Parasegetibacter sp. NRK P23: one gene and its partner. The protein of the gene in region 1 interacts with the protein of each later gene in a pairwise test. Links are inferred from orthologs where the notes say so. Each region holds a gene or a part of one and is shown in the gene's direction. Other genes may lie near its edges.

Region 1 (8,000 bases):
TGGGCGATATGGTGAATGGCAGAAATTCGGCTTCACTACCGGATTGCTCTTATCTGCCCGGTATTCATTCCGCCGACCTGCGGGAGGTGCTTCCGGGGTTTATACATACCAGTCTGAAAGAAGGTTTCGTGGCGTTTGGAAAAAAGATGCGCGGTTATCTTAGCAACGAAGCGGTGGTGGTGGCTACTGAATCGCGGACTTCTTCTCCCGTGCGCATTCCAAGGGATGGTGTTACCCTGCAACATCCGCAGATAGCGGATCTGTACCCTTGCGGAGAAGGCGCGGGTTACGCGGGCGGTATCGTGAGCGCTGCTATGGATGGAGAAAGGGTTGCGGAGGTGATTGCCATGCGGTAACAACAAAAACGCAATTATTTTTCCTGAATCATTTCATTCCTTAATTTGGGTTCAAATCTTTTCTCTTGAACCTTACCGAAGACCAGATACTTTCCCTTGCCCCCGATGATGCCTCCCGCAAGGCGGGCAAAGACCTTTCTTCTCCCAAAAAATGGGTGAGCAAAGGCGCTACCGCGTTGGCTTTGTGGGGCGAATGCCAGGGAAGTGGCAGCAAACCCTATCAGACACAGGTCGATCTTTCCGCCATAGCATTCAAATGTTCCTGCCCCAGCCGGAAGTTTCCCTGCAAACATGGGCTTGGACTTCTATTATACAAAGCTGGTCATCCCAATGATTTTAATGCAGCAGCCATGCCGCCCTGGGTGGAAGAATGGATCAACAAAAGGGGTCAGAAACAACAAGCCGAAGCCGCGGTAAATACAGCACCTAAAGATGAAGCTTCCCGGGAGAAACGACAGAAAGCACGCGAATCAAAAGTTGAAGACGGCATAGAAGAACTGCTCCGCTGGCTCAAAGATCTTGTGCGCATAGGCCTGCTCGATATCCCCGCAAAGGGGACCGCTTTTTTTGATGCCATGGCACGGAGAATGGTGGATGCACAGGCACCGGGGCTTGCGGCAATGGTACGCTCCCTTGGCAATACGCCTTTTTACAAAGAAGGCTGGCAGGCGGAATTCCTGCACCATCTGGCCCGTATTTACCTGGCGGTATCCGGGATGCGCAATATCAATGCAGCCATTGTCGGATACCCTGTCGAAGATATTCGAACACGCATCGGCTTCCCCCAAAACCAGGAAGAGCTGAAAGAGCAACAGGGATTGGAAGATACATGGCTTATCCTGGGAAAACAGGTATCGGAGGAGGAAGGACTTACCACAGAAAAAAACTGGTTGTACGGCATCAACTCAGGCAAATATGCGTTGGTGCTGCAATTCATTTTCCGGGGTCAGGGACTTCAATTTTCACTATCCCCGGGCATGTTCATTACCGCGGAACTGGTATTTTTCCCTTCTGCCGAACCCCTCAGGGCCCTTATTAAAAAGCAGGTAAGTGTGGGCGGCGATTACCTGATCCATGGCCTTCAGGGATGGAACGAAGCTATAACTGTTCAGGCCAATGCAGGAATGAGGCAACCATTCCTGGAAGAACAGCCAATGGTGGTGCAAAACCTGGTTCCGCTCATCCTGAATAATGAATGGTGGCTGAAGGATGCTTCCGGTAAGATGATGCCCGTGGCTAAAGAATTTTCCTCTGCCTGGAAATTACTCGCCGCCTCGGGAGGAATGCCTTTGAATATGGCCCTGGTGGGAACGAACAATAGTTTTACTCCCCTCGGAATATGGCTTCAAAATAAATACAATCCGTTGTAATGCAGCTGCAGTATTGGGAAGAACTGGTGCACACCGCCCTGCTTGGCACCGACAAGAAAACGCCGGTAAAAGAAGCCGCCCCCGTTGCGCTGCAACATGCGCTTCACCTGATTGAATCAACGATTAGTGATAAAGAAGAGCGTTTCCTTCAAACCATCACGCTTGGCTCCGCCTATGTACGGGCGGGTTTGGAACCTCATCCATCACCCGGAGCGGGAATCCCTTGTGCCGAAGCGGAAGTGTTTTCTTATTGCAATGAAGCCTCACTGAAAACGTTCGCAACTTTATTGCAACAGGAACACCATACGGGTTTGCTGGAAATATGGTTGCAATGCTGCGCGGAAGCAAACCAGTTGATACCCGTATTGTTGCTGCCGGAAATGCTGGATATCGCCACAAGGAACAAAACGCTTCGCCCACTGATCATTACCTGCTCTGGTAAAAGGGGGGAATGGTTGGCAAAGCTTAATCCCGCCTGGCAATTTGCAGAAAGTATTGACAACACCGAAGCCTGGGAAACGGGCACACCCGATCAAAGGAAAACCGCGCTGGCTCAAATAAGAAAAGAGCAACCGGTTGCAGCCATCGAAATGATCCGGAATACCTGGGGTACCGAAGACGCTGCCATGAAACAGGAAATTCTTGCTGTACTGGCGGCCAACCCGGTAGCAGCGGATATTCCCTTTCTAACAGGATTGGCCACTGAAAAAAGCAAAAAGGTGAAAGAAATGGCGCAGGCCATCCTGCGTTCTATTCCTTCCTCTCCTATCGTGCAACAATACGCTGAAGCCCTGCGCCAGTCGCTGGCACCTGAAAAAACACGCACCATGCTGGGGCTTGCCAGCAAAACAATCCTTGCCATTCAGCCCACCGCAACGGATGAATTACAGAAAACAGGTTTGCAGCCACTGAGCAATAGCAAAGAAATGAGCGATGAAGTGTTTATGGTTGCCCAAATGGTGGAACAGGTTCCACCGGAGCATTATGAGAACTGGTGGGGCATGTCTCCGGAAGAAGTGATCCGGTTGTTCGGAAAAGACGACAACGGGAAAAAACTACTGCCTTACCTGGTAAAGGCGGTGATCCGGTTCAAAAGCACCAACTGGGCACTGCTGCTGAAACAACATTCGGCCACCTACTTTATGGAATTGCTACCACTGCTACCGGAACCTGAACAGGACCAATACGCGACGGAACACTTCGACTACCGCCCGGAAGAACTCATGAATTTTCTTATTCAAAGGAAAACGCCCTGGAGTTTGAAACTGGCGGAAAAAGTGCTGCGGTTTGCCTCGAATAACGTTTACGCCTACCCTAAATCATTTTTCAGCAGGCATATTCACCTTATCCCCGCAGGACTGGGAGCCAGTCTGGACAATATTTCCTCCAAACAGCCCGCGTACCAGCAAACCTGGTCCGCCACAGCCGAACACATTTCAGGGCTGTTACAACTCCGATCAAAAATTATTCAATCATTTCATTCATAAAAATCATTATGGCCCCTATACTCAGAATGCACGCGGAACACCTGTTTGCGCAGGAACTGGAAGAACTCAGGAAGAACGATGAGGGGAAACCGCCCGCCAACTGGGTGCTTTCTCCACAATCAGTGGTTACCTACCTAACGGGAGGGAAACTAAAGAACGGGTTCGAAGTAAGCCCCAAATACATCGGCAACAAAAGGCTGATGGAAATTGCCGTGGCTACCCTTACCACCGACCGGGCTCTGTTGCTGTACGGGCTCCCCGGCACGGCGAAGAGTTGGGTGAGCGAGCACCTGGCGGCGGCGATCAGCGGGGACAGTACATTGATTGTGCAGGGAACCGCAGGCACCAGCGAAGAGGCCATCCGCTATGGCTGGAACTATGCAAAATTGCTGGCTGAAGGTCCATCAGAAAGAGCGCTGGTAGAAACGCCGGTAATGCGCGCCATGAAAACGGGTAAGATTGCGCGGATTGAAGAACTGACACGCATAGGAGCCGATGTGCAGGATACATTGATCACTGTGCTGTCGGAAAAAACAATGCCGGTCCCTGAAATCAATACAGAAGTACAGGCCGTCCGCGGGTTCAATGTGATCGCCACGGCCAACAACCGCGATAAGGGTGTGAACGAGCTGTCGAGCGCCCTCAAACGCAGGTTCAACACGGTTATTCTTCCCGTGCCCGACAGCATGGAAGAAGAGATCGACATTGTGAGAAGAAGGGTGGAAAGCTTTGAAAAGACCATGGAACTTCCTGCCGAAAAACCTGCGTTGCAGGAAATCAGGCGCATTGTAACCATATTCAGGGAACTCCGTAACGGTGTTACTGAAGATGGGAAAACGAAACTCAAGATACCCTCCGGCACCTTAAGTACCGCCGAAGCCATTTCGGTAGTGAACAACGGGCTGGCGATGGCCGCCTATTTCGGAGACGGCACACTGAAAGCCGCCGACCTGGCCGCGGGGATAATTGGCGCCATCGTAAAGGACCCTGTTCAGGATAAAGTTGTATGGCAGGAATACCTGGAAACCGTGGTAAAACCCCGCGCCGATTGGAAAGATGTGTACCGCGCCTGCCGCGACCTGGTGTAGTTATTATTCTTTACTTTTCATTTCCACCAAATGCCCGTTCACCTGTTAGGTATACGCCACCACGGCCCCGGCTCCGCCAGAAGTGTGCTCCAGTTCCTGGAAGCGCTGGACCCTGATGTAGTATTGATAGAAGGCCCGCCTGAAGCAGACGCCATACTGGCATTGGCCGCTCATGAAACGCTGAAGCCCCCGGTGGCCATTCTGGCCTTTCATCCCGATGACCCTAAAAAATCCGTCTTCTTTCCTTTCGCTGAATTTTCACCGGAATGGCAGGCCATCCGGTACGCCTTACGAAAGCAAAAACAGGTTCGCTTTATGGACCTTCCCATCGGCACACAACTCGCCATGGAAACACAGGAGGAGACAGCACCCGTAGCGCATGACCCCATCTCACAACTCGCCCTGGCCGACGGTATACCGGATGGTGAAAAATGGTGGGAGCGCCAGTTTGAATACCGCCGCAACAACGAACAGGTATTTGAAGCCGTTGCAGAAGCCATGCATGCATTGCGCGAAGATCATTCCGGAAAAGAAAAACAACTGGAACTGCTCCGGGAAGCACACATGCGCAAAACCATCCGGCAGGCTGAAAAAGAAATGTTCACAGAAATAGCCGTGATCTGCGGCGCATGGCATGTTCCCGCCCTTCAGCACATGCCGAAGCTGAAAGATGACAATGACCTGCTGAAAGGCATACCGAAACTGAAAGTGGAATGTACCTGGATTCCATGGAGCAACAGCAGACTCAGTGTGTATTCAGGCTATGGCGCCGGTATTCTTTCCCCCGGATGGTACCAGCACCTCTGGCACCATCCTGATGATGACGGCACCCGGTGGATGGCGCTTACAGCGGCCCTCTTCCGTGAAAACGGATTAGATACTTCGGTGGCGCATGTGGTGGAAGCAGTGCGCCTCGCCAATACGTTGGCAGGTTTGCGCGGTTATTCAAAAGCAGGATTGGAAGAATTGAACGAGGCCACGCTCAGCGTACTTTGTAACGGAGACGCCACCCCCATGCACCTGGTGCACCAGCAACTGATGGTGGCCAATAACCTGGGCACGGTGCCGGACGATGTGCCCAAACCTCCGCTCCAGAACGATATTGAGAAAAAACAAAAATCACTCAGGCTACCGCCTTCCGCTGACTGGAAAGACTATACGCTCGATCTGCGAAAAGAGACCGATCTGGAAAGAAGCAGGTTACTGCACAGGCTGCTCCTGCTTGGCATCAGATGGGGAGAACAAACCGCCGTGAATGGAAAAGGCACTTTTAAAGAACAATGGCGGCTTCAGTGGAAACCTGAACTATTAATAGACATCATTGAAAAAGGCGCATGGGGCAATACGGTGGAAGTGGCCGCAGGCAATTATGTGACCCGGCAGGTGAACGAATCGGATGCGCTGGAAGCCATCAGTGCTTTGCTCATCAACACACTTCCCGCGGAACTCCCGGTAGCGCTGGATGCCGTGATCAAACGGATCGAACAACTATCGGCCGCAACTTCCGACACCATTCAACTGATGCAAATTGTTCCGGAACTGGTAAATGCCGCACGGTATGGCGCCGTGCGGCAGTCGGACACCCAAAAACTACTCGAAGTAGTAACGGAGATCCTTACCCGCGTCTGTATCAGTCTGCCCAATGCCTGCGCAGCCGTTTCAGACGATGCCGCCGAGCACTTGCTGGAACTTGTTTTCAGGATGAACGACGCCGTTAACATTTTACAGGATGCAGAAATAGCTCTTCTCTGGGAAAACACCTTGCAAAACATAGCCTTCAGCAACCATACAACGCCCGTGATCGCCGGCTATGCCACGCGGTTACTCGCCGACCGTAAACTATTGGAAGGGGCAGACCTGGCGGCGCATTTTAGCAGGGCCATGTCGCCTGCAACACCAGCTGCGCTGGTGGCTTCATGGCTGGAAGGATTTCTGAAAGGCAGTGGTACATTGTTGCTGATAGATACCGCACTTTGGAACGTAGTAAACAATTGGGTAGCGCAACTGGAAGAAAATACCTTCCTCGAATTGTTGCCGCTTATCCGCCGCACCTTCGCGCGCTTTACCGCGCCGGAACGAAGAAAACTCGGGGAGAAAGCCAGACTGGGATCAGGCTCAACCGGAACGGCTCCTGAAAAAAAATTGCCCTTCAACGAAGAACGGGCCGTTGCCGCTATCCCACTCATCATGGAATTACTGGGCCATCAATACAACGCCGCAAAATGAACAACGAACCCTTACTCCGGAAATGGAGACTGATACTGGGCGCCAATGAAAACGACGGAACACAGGTCAACCTTTCGGGACTGGACCTTAGCATGGACAATACGCTCCAGGCGCTTTACGACAGCAACCGTGAAGGCGGGCTGGGCCCATCTTCCCCCAACGTTAGCCGCTGGCTGGGCGATATCCGCGCCTACTTCCCTTCCACCGTGGTGCAGGTGATGCAACAGGATGCCATGAAACGCCTGAACCTGACTCAGATGCTTTTTGAAAAAGAAACCCTGGAAAACATAACACCGGATGTAAACCTGGTGGCCACGTTATTAACGCTGAGCAGGGTGATCCCCGATAAAACAAAAGATACCGCGAGGCAAGTGGTGAGGAAAGTAGTGGATGAACTCATGAGAAAACTCAGCCAGCCTACCATACAGGCCATTACCGGAAGCCTGAACCGGAGCATCCGCAACCGCCGCCCGCGCCACAACGAAATCAACTGGCATCAGACCATCCTCAAAAACCTGCGCCATTACCAGCCGGACTACAAAACCGTGATCCCCGAAACAAAGATCGGCTACGGCCGGAAAAGATCTTCGCTGATAGATGTGGTGCTTTGTCTGGACCAAAGCGGCTCTATGGGCACCTCAGTGGTCTATTCAGGTATTTTCGGTTCCGTAATGGCATCCATCCCCGCTGTTAAAACAAAAATGGTAGTATTCGACACGGCTGTGGCTGACCTTACCGAAGAACTGGACGATCCCGTTGACCTGCTGTTCGGTGTGCAACTGGGTGGCGGAACAGATATACACGCGGCGCTCAGCTATTGCACCAAAATCATCTCCCGCCCCACCGACACGGTAATGGTGCTGATTACCGACCTCTATGAAGGTGGCGATCCCGCCGGCATGAAAAAACGTGCCGCCGAACTGGTGGCTTCCGGCGTTCAGCTCATAGTGCTGCTGGCCCTCAACAACGAAGGTGCCCCTTCATTCGACCAATCCAACGCACAATACCTCGCCTCTATTGGTGTGCCCGTATTCGCCTGTACGCCTGATAAATTTCCTGAGCTCATGGCGGCCGCACTTGCCCGGCAAGACATCTCGCAATGGGCCGCAAGAGAAAATATTGTGCTGAAAAAATAATACCTTATGCCTTTTACCATAGAACAGATAGAAGCGTTCCTGACAAATGCCTTCCAAAAGTTTCACGGCTACGTTACGATGGACACCATCAGGGCCTCTCCCAATTACGACCTCATCACAGGATATCTTTGCGGAGCCCATTCATCTTTTCAACAGTACCAGCAACATCATGCGGACCATTACTGGTCGCCACTGCCCTTACTACTTGAACAAATTGATCCACCCGGCGATAAAGACCAACTGATACTGGACCTGATACAACATCCTGACCTCGGCCCATTCCTGCAACATAGTTTCAGCAATTGGCTGATCCAATACATGTTCGATCATCCCACAA
Region 2 (7,874 bases), on another replicon or contig:
CGCCGCCATCCCAGCATTTGTTGTCTTCCACAACACTGAACGAGGCATTCGCTCCCTTTATCTTTATCGTAATGGCGGCGGTGGTGTCCGCACAGCCAAAATAATATGATGTAATAATTGCCCTGACCTTTGACACTTCGCCTGGAAAATTCCCAAGCCGGCCTTCGTATTTTGTTTTCCAGTAATAGTTATTGCTGCTAACGGTTCCGGTGAATGGTGTATAATCTTCATTAACAAAGGAAATCATGTATTCACTATCGTAGGTATAATTTTGAGCGGGATTGTCTTCCAGCCCGTCAGCCATAACATCTGCGAAACTACCTACACACACCTCGCGCTGCGTTGGGGAAAGCCGGGGCTTCTGCTTAAGCAATACTGGTACGGGGGTACTGGTTGTTAGAGAGCAGGCGCCATTAATGGCTGTGAGCGTTACGGTATAATTTCCCGTCTGCGTATATTGATGCGAAATAGCTGTTTCTGCGGCTGGTTTCTTAATAGGAGCACTTTTGTCGCCAAAGTCCCAGATCACTTCGGTTGCCGTATTCGAAGCGTGTTTAAAGTCTACTACTCCCCGGTCGTCGAGGCAGGTGTTTTGTTTTGTATTGATTATGGCGAAAGGGGCATTCACCGTGATATATTGTTGTTTGGTGATGCTTGCCTGGCAACGTTGGTTACTAACTGTTAGCGTGACATCATATTTCCCTTCTGTGGTATAGGATTTTTGTACACTGGAGATATAATGCGTGGTATTGTCACCAAAGTTCCAGTTCCAGTATTCCGCGTGCTGGCTTCCGGAAGCCGTGAACAAAATTGGGTTCGGTCCACAGGTTTGCTGGGAGGAAGCCGTAAAGTTGGCCACGGGTGTGCCATAAATTTTGATAGAACTGAGGGTGATGGAACCCTTACATCCGTTATTCGTGGTATATGACAGTGTTGCCCAGTGGTTGCCAACAGTGGTGAATTTTTTTGTCGGCTCAGCCGCCGTGGAAGTAGTACCATCGCTGAACTGCCAGGAATAAGCCGCGATCTGTGATGCATTTGAAGAAAAGAACGTAAGTTCAATCGGTTTCTCGCAGGTGGTAAGGCTGTTGGTTTCACTTACCAGATTCTTATAGCCCACATTAATTTCAGGGGGACCGATCTGAATTTGTTTGCTGGCGGAAGCGGTGCAACCTTCCGCGGTGGTCACTTTTAACCAAATATTTTTGTATCCGTTTGAAGGGTAGTTCCAGGTGATTTTCTTCCCTGTGCCATTTACAACCTGGTCATAATAATTATAATTGAAGTTCCATTCCCATTTCACAACATCCGTACTTGGATCCTCGAATACAACATCCGTAGGGGCCCCGCAAAGGCCGGAAACATTAGAGGTGAACGCTGCCGCACTTGGCGACTTTTTGACCTGAACTGTTTTTGTAACGGAGTAAGGGCATGTACCGAAAGTGTGGTTTAGTTTTACAGTAAAGGAGCCTTCAGTTTGAAAAACCTGTTCAAGCCTTCCGTAGTAATAGTTATAAGTAGGAACCCCGTTTACTTCCCAACTGGTGGAGGAAGGAGCGGGGGATGGAGCTGCTACGAAAGAGGCGGCGGCACCTGTACATATCAGTGCAGGAACATTAAAGTCGCTGCTATACTGTGCCACATTGAGGTAATTGCTTCTTACCTGCTGCGCGGTGCAACCCTCGGAGCTTTTAACGATAAGCTTTACCGTGTAAATGCCTTTTTTATTGAATGCGTGGGACGGGGTCTTCTCGACGCTGGCTGAGCCGTCTCCATAATCCCATTCGTAACTCAGTGTTCCAGGGCCAAAACTATTGTTGCTGAAATTAACCAGGTCAGTTTCTTTACAAAGCACTTCCTGGCTCGCGGTAAATGATGCTCCTATTGCGGGTAGTATCTTTACGGCTTCATTTTTTACCACCGTGTGCGAGCATCCGAAATTATTGGTCACCGTAAGCGATACAGGGGATTCCTGTTCCTGATTGTAAGTGTGGCTCACCGAGGGACCATAGCCCTGGGTTGCAGTTCCATCCCCAAAATCCCAGTAATATCCTGTAATGTTTCCCCCTCCAGGGTTAGAGGTGCTGGTAAAAGTGATGGCGGCGGGCAAACAAGCTTTCGGCGAGGATATGGTGAAACTTGCGGTGGGTGGCGGATGCACCGTTACCGGAATAGTTTTGGAAGACGTTTTCCCATTGTCGGAAACGGTAAGCGTAACCTGATATGTTTTGGTATCGGTATATATAGCCGAAGGGCTGACAAAAGCAGAGCTGTTCCCATTTCCTAGGTCCCAACTGTAAGTGGCTCCGGAAGACGCTCCGGCGGTGCGATTGGTAAAACTTACTTTCAATGGAGCGCATCCCGCGTTTACATCAGCGATGAAGTCCGCGTTCAGTTGAGCATGCAGGGGGAGGAAAAATCCAGCAGGCAGCAATAGAAGTAAGGCTTTTAAAAAACGGACAAGGGTCATAAAGGGGTTCGAAATTACGAACCGAAGATAAGGAGGTTGTATGGGCTAAACAATAAAAGGTGCCCGGTATTTTCACCGATCATGCTGGAAATGGATAAGTTGTTTCCAGTTGCTTTTTTAAGATAGAGGTGTTTTATTCCAGGTTGTAATTGATGAAGAAATTCCGCTTGCGACCTTACTTTTACAGGCGTGAAGCATACACAACAGCCGGTCATCAAAGAAAATTCTTCCTTCGCTCGCATAGCCGCGGCTTTCCGTAAGGAACCCCGCATCGCTATGGTACTCGGCAATACCATTCATTTGTATGGTGTCACGGAAGGTGCTTTCAGGGCAAACACGAGATGGGTAAGGCATGAAATGGCGCATATCCGGCAGTTCCGGCAATATGGCACCGCCGGGTTTATATTGCGGTATGTTTGGGAATGGATCAAACACGGGTATACCAACAACCGCTTCGAAGTAGAGGCGCGGGCGGCGGAGGATGAAGTGGTTTAAAGTTGCCATTCCACGGTGCCGAAGTCGAAACAATGTTCCATCGTATCCCTGGTACAGAGTTGTCCGCTGTCGTTTACGTGGGTGATGATCGTTTCAAAAACGCGGTTTTCCTGCTTTAACCGCACTTTCATGTTTCGCATGTAAAGGTGGGAGTTGTAGGCTTCGAGTAAGGTTGCCGGTCCGGAAGAGCAGATCTTTTCCAGTTCGTTTTCAAGTAGTTGGAAGAAAATCCTTGCCATTTCCAGTGGATCAGCTTCTTTTCCGGTGATCTGCTTCAGGGAAACCGGTTTTTTATCCGTTTCGGGGAAATGGGTCTGGTTGATATTCATGCCCATGCCTACTACGGCGGCGGTCCAGTTTTGGCCGCGAAAGCAGTTTTCTACCAGTATCCCTGCTGCCTTTCTGTCACGCCAATAAATATCATTGGGCCATTTAATTGAAACGTCCCCGTTGGTATGGTTGTCCAGCAGTTGCCGGGCGGCGAGCGATACGGCCCAGTTCAGCTCAAAAGCCTTGCTGATATTGTACAGGCCCGGTTCCACTACCAGGCTCAATACGATGTTTTCTCCTGGATTCGTGTGCCAGGTTTTCCCCCTTTGTCCTCTTCCCGCCGTTTGTTCCAGCGCGAAAAAGGCCGCGCCATTGCCTGCCTTTCCTGCGTGAACCGCCTGCATGGCATAGTTGTTGGAACTGTCAACCGTATTCAAAATGGTCAGGGGCTTGCCCATGGCGCCCCGGTGTGTGATGGATCGCATAAATACCATGATTCCTTCCGCAAATGTAACCGTGAAGTGTCGGTTTGAATCACTAATTTTGAAGCACCTGTAAAAATTGAAATTGTTCACCTAAATCCAAAGTGTTATTGGAACCACTACAAGCATTGGCCGCGAGGGAGAAAACAAGCGTTACTAAGCTTACCAGTCGCTCGAAGATCATCAAGACCATCCTTCATACCATCCAGGAAAAGAAAGGAGAGAATATAATTTCGCTGGATCTGCGCAAAATTCCGGAGGCAGTGGCAGATTTCTTTATCATCTGCGAAGCCACCAATACTACTCAATTGAAAGGTATTTCCGACTTTGTGGAAGAAGAAGTGAAAAAAATCTGTGGCGAAACACCCTATAAACACGAAGGGCACCAGGCACAGCAATGGATCATTATTGACTATGTGAACGTGGTAGTGCACGTGATGTTGCCTGAAACCAGGAAGTTTTACCGCCTGGAAGAAATGTGGAGCGACGCGGCGATGGCCGAGCATAATTCCTGATCCCGTTCTGTTAAAATACTTGCAAAATACCCGTATAAACACGGGGATTTGCTTTATATTGAACAAATTAGCCCCCGATCCATTTATATAAACACGAGAAGAACAAGCACAAATAACCTTATGTCACAAGACGAATACAAAAAAGACGACCGGAATTTTCCCAGGCTGAAACCCAGGCAAGGAGGCGAAGAACCGCCCCGTAAAGGTCCCAAATTCAATATTTACTGGGTATACGGCATCATCGCGGCAGTGCTGCTGGGATTGCAGTTTTTCGGGTCTTTTTCAGCCGATATAAAATCTATCAGCGAGCTGGAATTCAAAAACAACATGCTCGCGAAAGGTGATGTGGCCAAACTGGTTTCCGTTACCAATAAAGACCTGGTAAGGGTATACATCAAGACCGATAGCCTTTCCAAACCTTATTACAAGGATAAACTCTCCAAAAACTGGAATGCTCAAACCAATAAAGGTCCTCAGTTCCAGTTCAACGTAACCAATTTCGAAAGCTTCGAAAAAAGACTGGCCGATTTTTATACCGAAACCGGGATAAAAGAAGTGCCCAATGAAGCCGCGCCCGAAAGTGATTGGTTTGCACCCCTTCTCCAATTCCTGCTTCCCTTGTTGATATTCATTGGTTTATGGGTATTGCTGATGCGAAAAATGGGCGGTGGCGCCGGCGGCGGAAGTGGTCCCGGAGGTATTTTCAATATTGGCAAATCCAAGGCCCAATTGTTCGAGAAGGGAACTAAAGTAAATATTACGTTCAGTGATGTGGCCGGTTTGGATGAAGCGAAGGTGGAAGTGATGGAGATTGTTGATTTCCTGAAGAATCCCAAGAAATATACGGCCCTTGGTGGTAAAATTCCCAAAGGTGCCCTGCTGGTAGGACCTCCCGGTACCGGTAAAACGCTCCTGGCCAAAGCGATGGCCGGGGAAGCGCAGGTGCCTTTCTTCTCGCTTTCCGGTTCCGATTTCGTGGAAATGTTTGTAGGTGTGGGTGCTAGCCGTGTGCGTGACCTGTTCAAGCAGGCCCGCGAAAAAGCGCCCTGCGTGATATTTATCGATGAAATTGACGCCATAGGCCGGGCCCGCGGAAAGAACGTGATGATGAGCAACGATGAAAGGGAAAGCACCCTCAACCAGTTGCTCGTTGAAATGGATGGTTTCGGCGGCGACAGCGGAATTATTATTCTCGCTGCGACCAACCGCCCCGACGTACTGGATAGCGCTTTGTTGCGTCCAGGTCGTTTCGACAGGCAAATCTCTATTGATAAGCCGGATGTGAAAGGCCGTGAAGCCATCTTCAAAGTACACCTGAAAGCCATCAAGGTTTCCGAACAGGTGGACGTGCATAAACTGGCGGAGCAGACGCCCGGTTTCGCCGGAGCCGATATCGCGAATGTTTGTAACGAAGCCGCCCTCATTGCCGCCAGGAAGGGAAAGGCCGGTGTGGAGATGGTTGATTTCCAGGATGCCGTTGACCGTGTGATCGGCGGATTAGAAAAGAAAAACAAGATCATTTCTCCCGAAGAGAAAAAGATCATCGCCTACCACGAAGCGGGCCACGCCATCTGTGGCTGGTACCTCGAACATGCTTATCCGCTGCTCAAAGTAACCATCGTTCCCCGTGGTGTGGCCGCGCTCGGATATGCGCAGTACACCCCGAAAGAACAGTATCTCTATAATACTGATCAATTGTTCGACCAGATTTGTATGACCCTCGGGGGCCGCGCAAGCGAAGAACTGAACTTCGGTAAAATATCCACCGGCGCGCAGAACGACCTGCAACAGATCACCCGCATGGCTTACGCCATGGTGACCGTTTACGGTATGAACGATAAGGTGGGTAACGTCAGTTTCTACGAATCACAACAGGGCGAATACAATTTTACCAAGCCTTACAGTGATGAGACCGCCCAGATGATCGATAACGAAGTGCGTAGCCTGATCCTCGGGGCCTACAACCGCACTAAGGAATTGCTTACCGAAAGAAGTCACGAAGTGAAATTGCTGGCGGAAGCGCTGTTGGAAAAAGAAGTATTGTTCCAGAGTGATGTGGAAAAACTGATCGGTAAAAGACCCTATGAAGAACGCAAGGCGTTGGACGTAGCAGACCCAACTCATGAGCCAACAGGCGGCATCAGCGCCGGCGTTCCACCAACAGAAATGCCACAATCAACTGAAGTACAGCCCTAATATCATGAACGTATCTCCTTCTAAAGAAAGCATCTTAAAAAAAATAAGAAAGGCGTTGACCGTATCAACGCCTCTTCCTTTTTCCCAGAGCGAAGGTTATCAATCGGTGTATCAGCCACAGCAAATGGAACCGGAAATGGAGTTTGCGGAGAACTTCTCCAGGCTCCAGGGGAAATTTGTATTCTGCCTGAATGAAGCCGAAATGGCGGCACAGCTGAAAGCCTTGTCCGTTCAGCTCGGATGGAAAGGACTCTTCACAAAAGATAATAGTCTGAAACCCGCGCTGGAAGCGGCAGGAATAGCTTTTGATGAATCCACCACGCTCCACAATTGTGATGCAGCCATCACGACCTGCGAGGCCCTCGTGGCGCGTACCGGTTCTATCGCATTGAGCGCGGCACTGAACGGAGGGCGCACTACCAGCGTTTACGCCCCGGTACATATCTGTATCGCTTACTCCAACCAACTGGTGTACGATATCAAAGATGCCATGCAACTGGTGCGGGAGAAATACCCGGAACGTCTGCCATCGCTGATTACGTTCGCCAGCGGACCCAGCCGTACCGCCGATATTGAGAAAACACTGGTGGTAGGGGTGCATGGTCCGAAGGAAGTGTATGTATTTCTTGTAGACCAACATGCGTAGTAATTTTGAATTTTCCTCCATGGTCCTTCCACCGGGAAAAAAGATTTACTTCCTCTCCGATTTCCACCTGGGCGCGCCCAACCACGCGCAGAGCCGGGAAAGAGAAGACAGGATTGTCCGTTTCCTGGAACAGATCATGCCTGAAACGGGAGTACTCTTCATTGTTGGCGATATCTTCGATTTCTGGTACGAATACAAAACAGTTGTGCCGAAAGGCTACATCCGTTTGCTGGGGCAACTCGCACGGTTTACCGATGCAGGTATTCCCGTTCATTTTTTTACCGGAAACCACGACATGTGGATGGATGGTTATTTTGAAGAAGAACTGAATATCCCCGTGTACCATGAACCAAAAGCGTTCGAATTCAATGGGAAGCAATTCCTTATCGGACACGGAGATGGCCTGGGTCCCGGTGACCACGGCTATAAATTCATCAAAAAAATATTCCGGAACAAACTCTGCCAGTGGATGTTCGGCGCGCTGCACCCCGCATGGGGGATAGGTTTGGCGAACTTTCTGAGTAGGAGAAGCAGGGCCGCTACAGGGCAGTCCGACGAAAAGTTCCTCGGGGAAGAGAACGAATGGCTCATCATCTATTGCAAGGAAGTATTGCAGCGGCAGTTCTACGATTATTGTATATTCGGACACCGGCACCTGCCCATCGACTGGCCGCTGCCCGGAGGAAGCAGGTACGTGAACCTCGGCGACTGGATTAAATATTACAGCTACGCCGTTTTTGACGGTAACCATCTTTCACTCGAGTACCACAAGGTTTGAAAAAACTGATCACATATCTGTT

The links.
Region 2: the proteins of M4J38_RS19295 (region 1) and rsfS interact in binary tests that used the Escherichia coli proteins (3 or more experiments, as listed by UniProt). The link is inferred for Parasegetibacter sp. NRK P23 from one-to-one orthologs.

The regions. Positions count from the first base shown.
Region 1 is NZ_JAMDLG010000023.1:121,185-129,184, reverse strand. Bases 2,278-5,261 are described here. They hold M4J38_RS19295 (AAA family ATPase), read left to right. Parts: upstream 2,278-3,221; coding sequence 3,222-4,301; downstream 4,302-5,261. Other genes in these bases: M4J38_RS19290 (DUF5682 family protein), read left to right, coding at 4,332-5,261; M4J38_RS19300 (DUF5691 domain-containing protein), read left to right, coding at 2,278-3,213. In the rest of the region: M4J38_RS19310 (NAD(P)/FAD-dependent oxidoreductase), read left to right, coding at 1-356; M4J38_RS19305 (SWIM zinc finger domain-containing protein), read left to right, coding at 422-1,726; more of M4J38_RS19300, read left to right, coding at 1,726-2,277; more of M4J38_RS19290, read left to right, coding at 5,262-6,527; M4J38_RS19285 (VWA domain-containing protein), read left to right, coding at 6,524-7,663; M4J38_RS19280 (DUF4132 domain-containing protein), read left to right, coding at 7,670-8,000.
Region 2 is NZ_JAMDLG010000001.1:3,348,863-3,356,736, forward strand. The notes cover bases 2,672-5,529. They hold rsfS (ribosome silencing factor), read left to right. Parts: upstream 2,672-3,827; coding sequence 3,828-4,232; downstream 4,233-5,529. Other genes in these bases: M4J38_RS13540 (DUF4157 domain-containing protein), read left to right, coding at 2,672-2,965; M4J38_RS13545 (biotin--[acetyl-CoA-carboxylase] ligase), read right to left, coding at 2,962-3,720; ftsH (ATP-dependent zinc metalloprotease FtsH), read left to right, coding at 4,353-5,529. Outside these bases: M4J38_RS13535 (PKD domain-containing protein), read right to left, coding at 1-2,470; more of M4J38_RS13540, read left to right, coding at 2,660-2,671; more of ftsH, read left to right, coding at 5,530-6,428; M4J38_RS13560 (LUD domain-containing protein), read left to right, coding at 6,484-7,074; M4J38_RS13565 (UDP-2,3-diacylglucosamine diphosphatase), read left to right, coding at 7,094-7,852; M4J38_RS13570 (hypothetical protein), read left to right, coding at 7,849-7,874. UniProt on the Escherichia coli protein: Functions as a ribosomal silencing factor. Interacts with ribosomal protein uL14 (rplN), blocking formation of intersubunit bridge B8.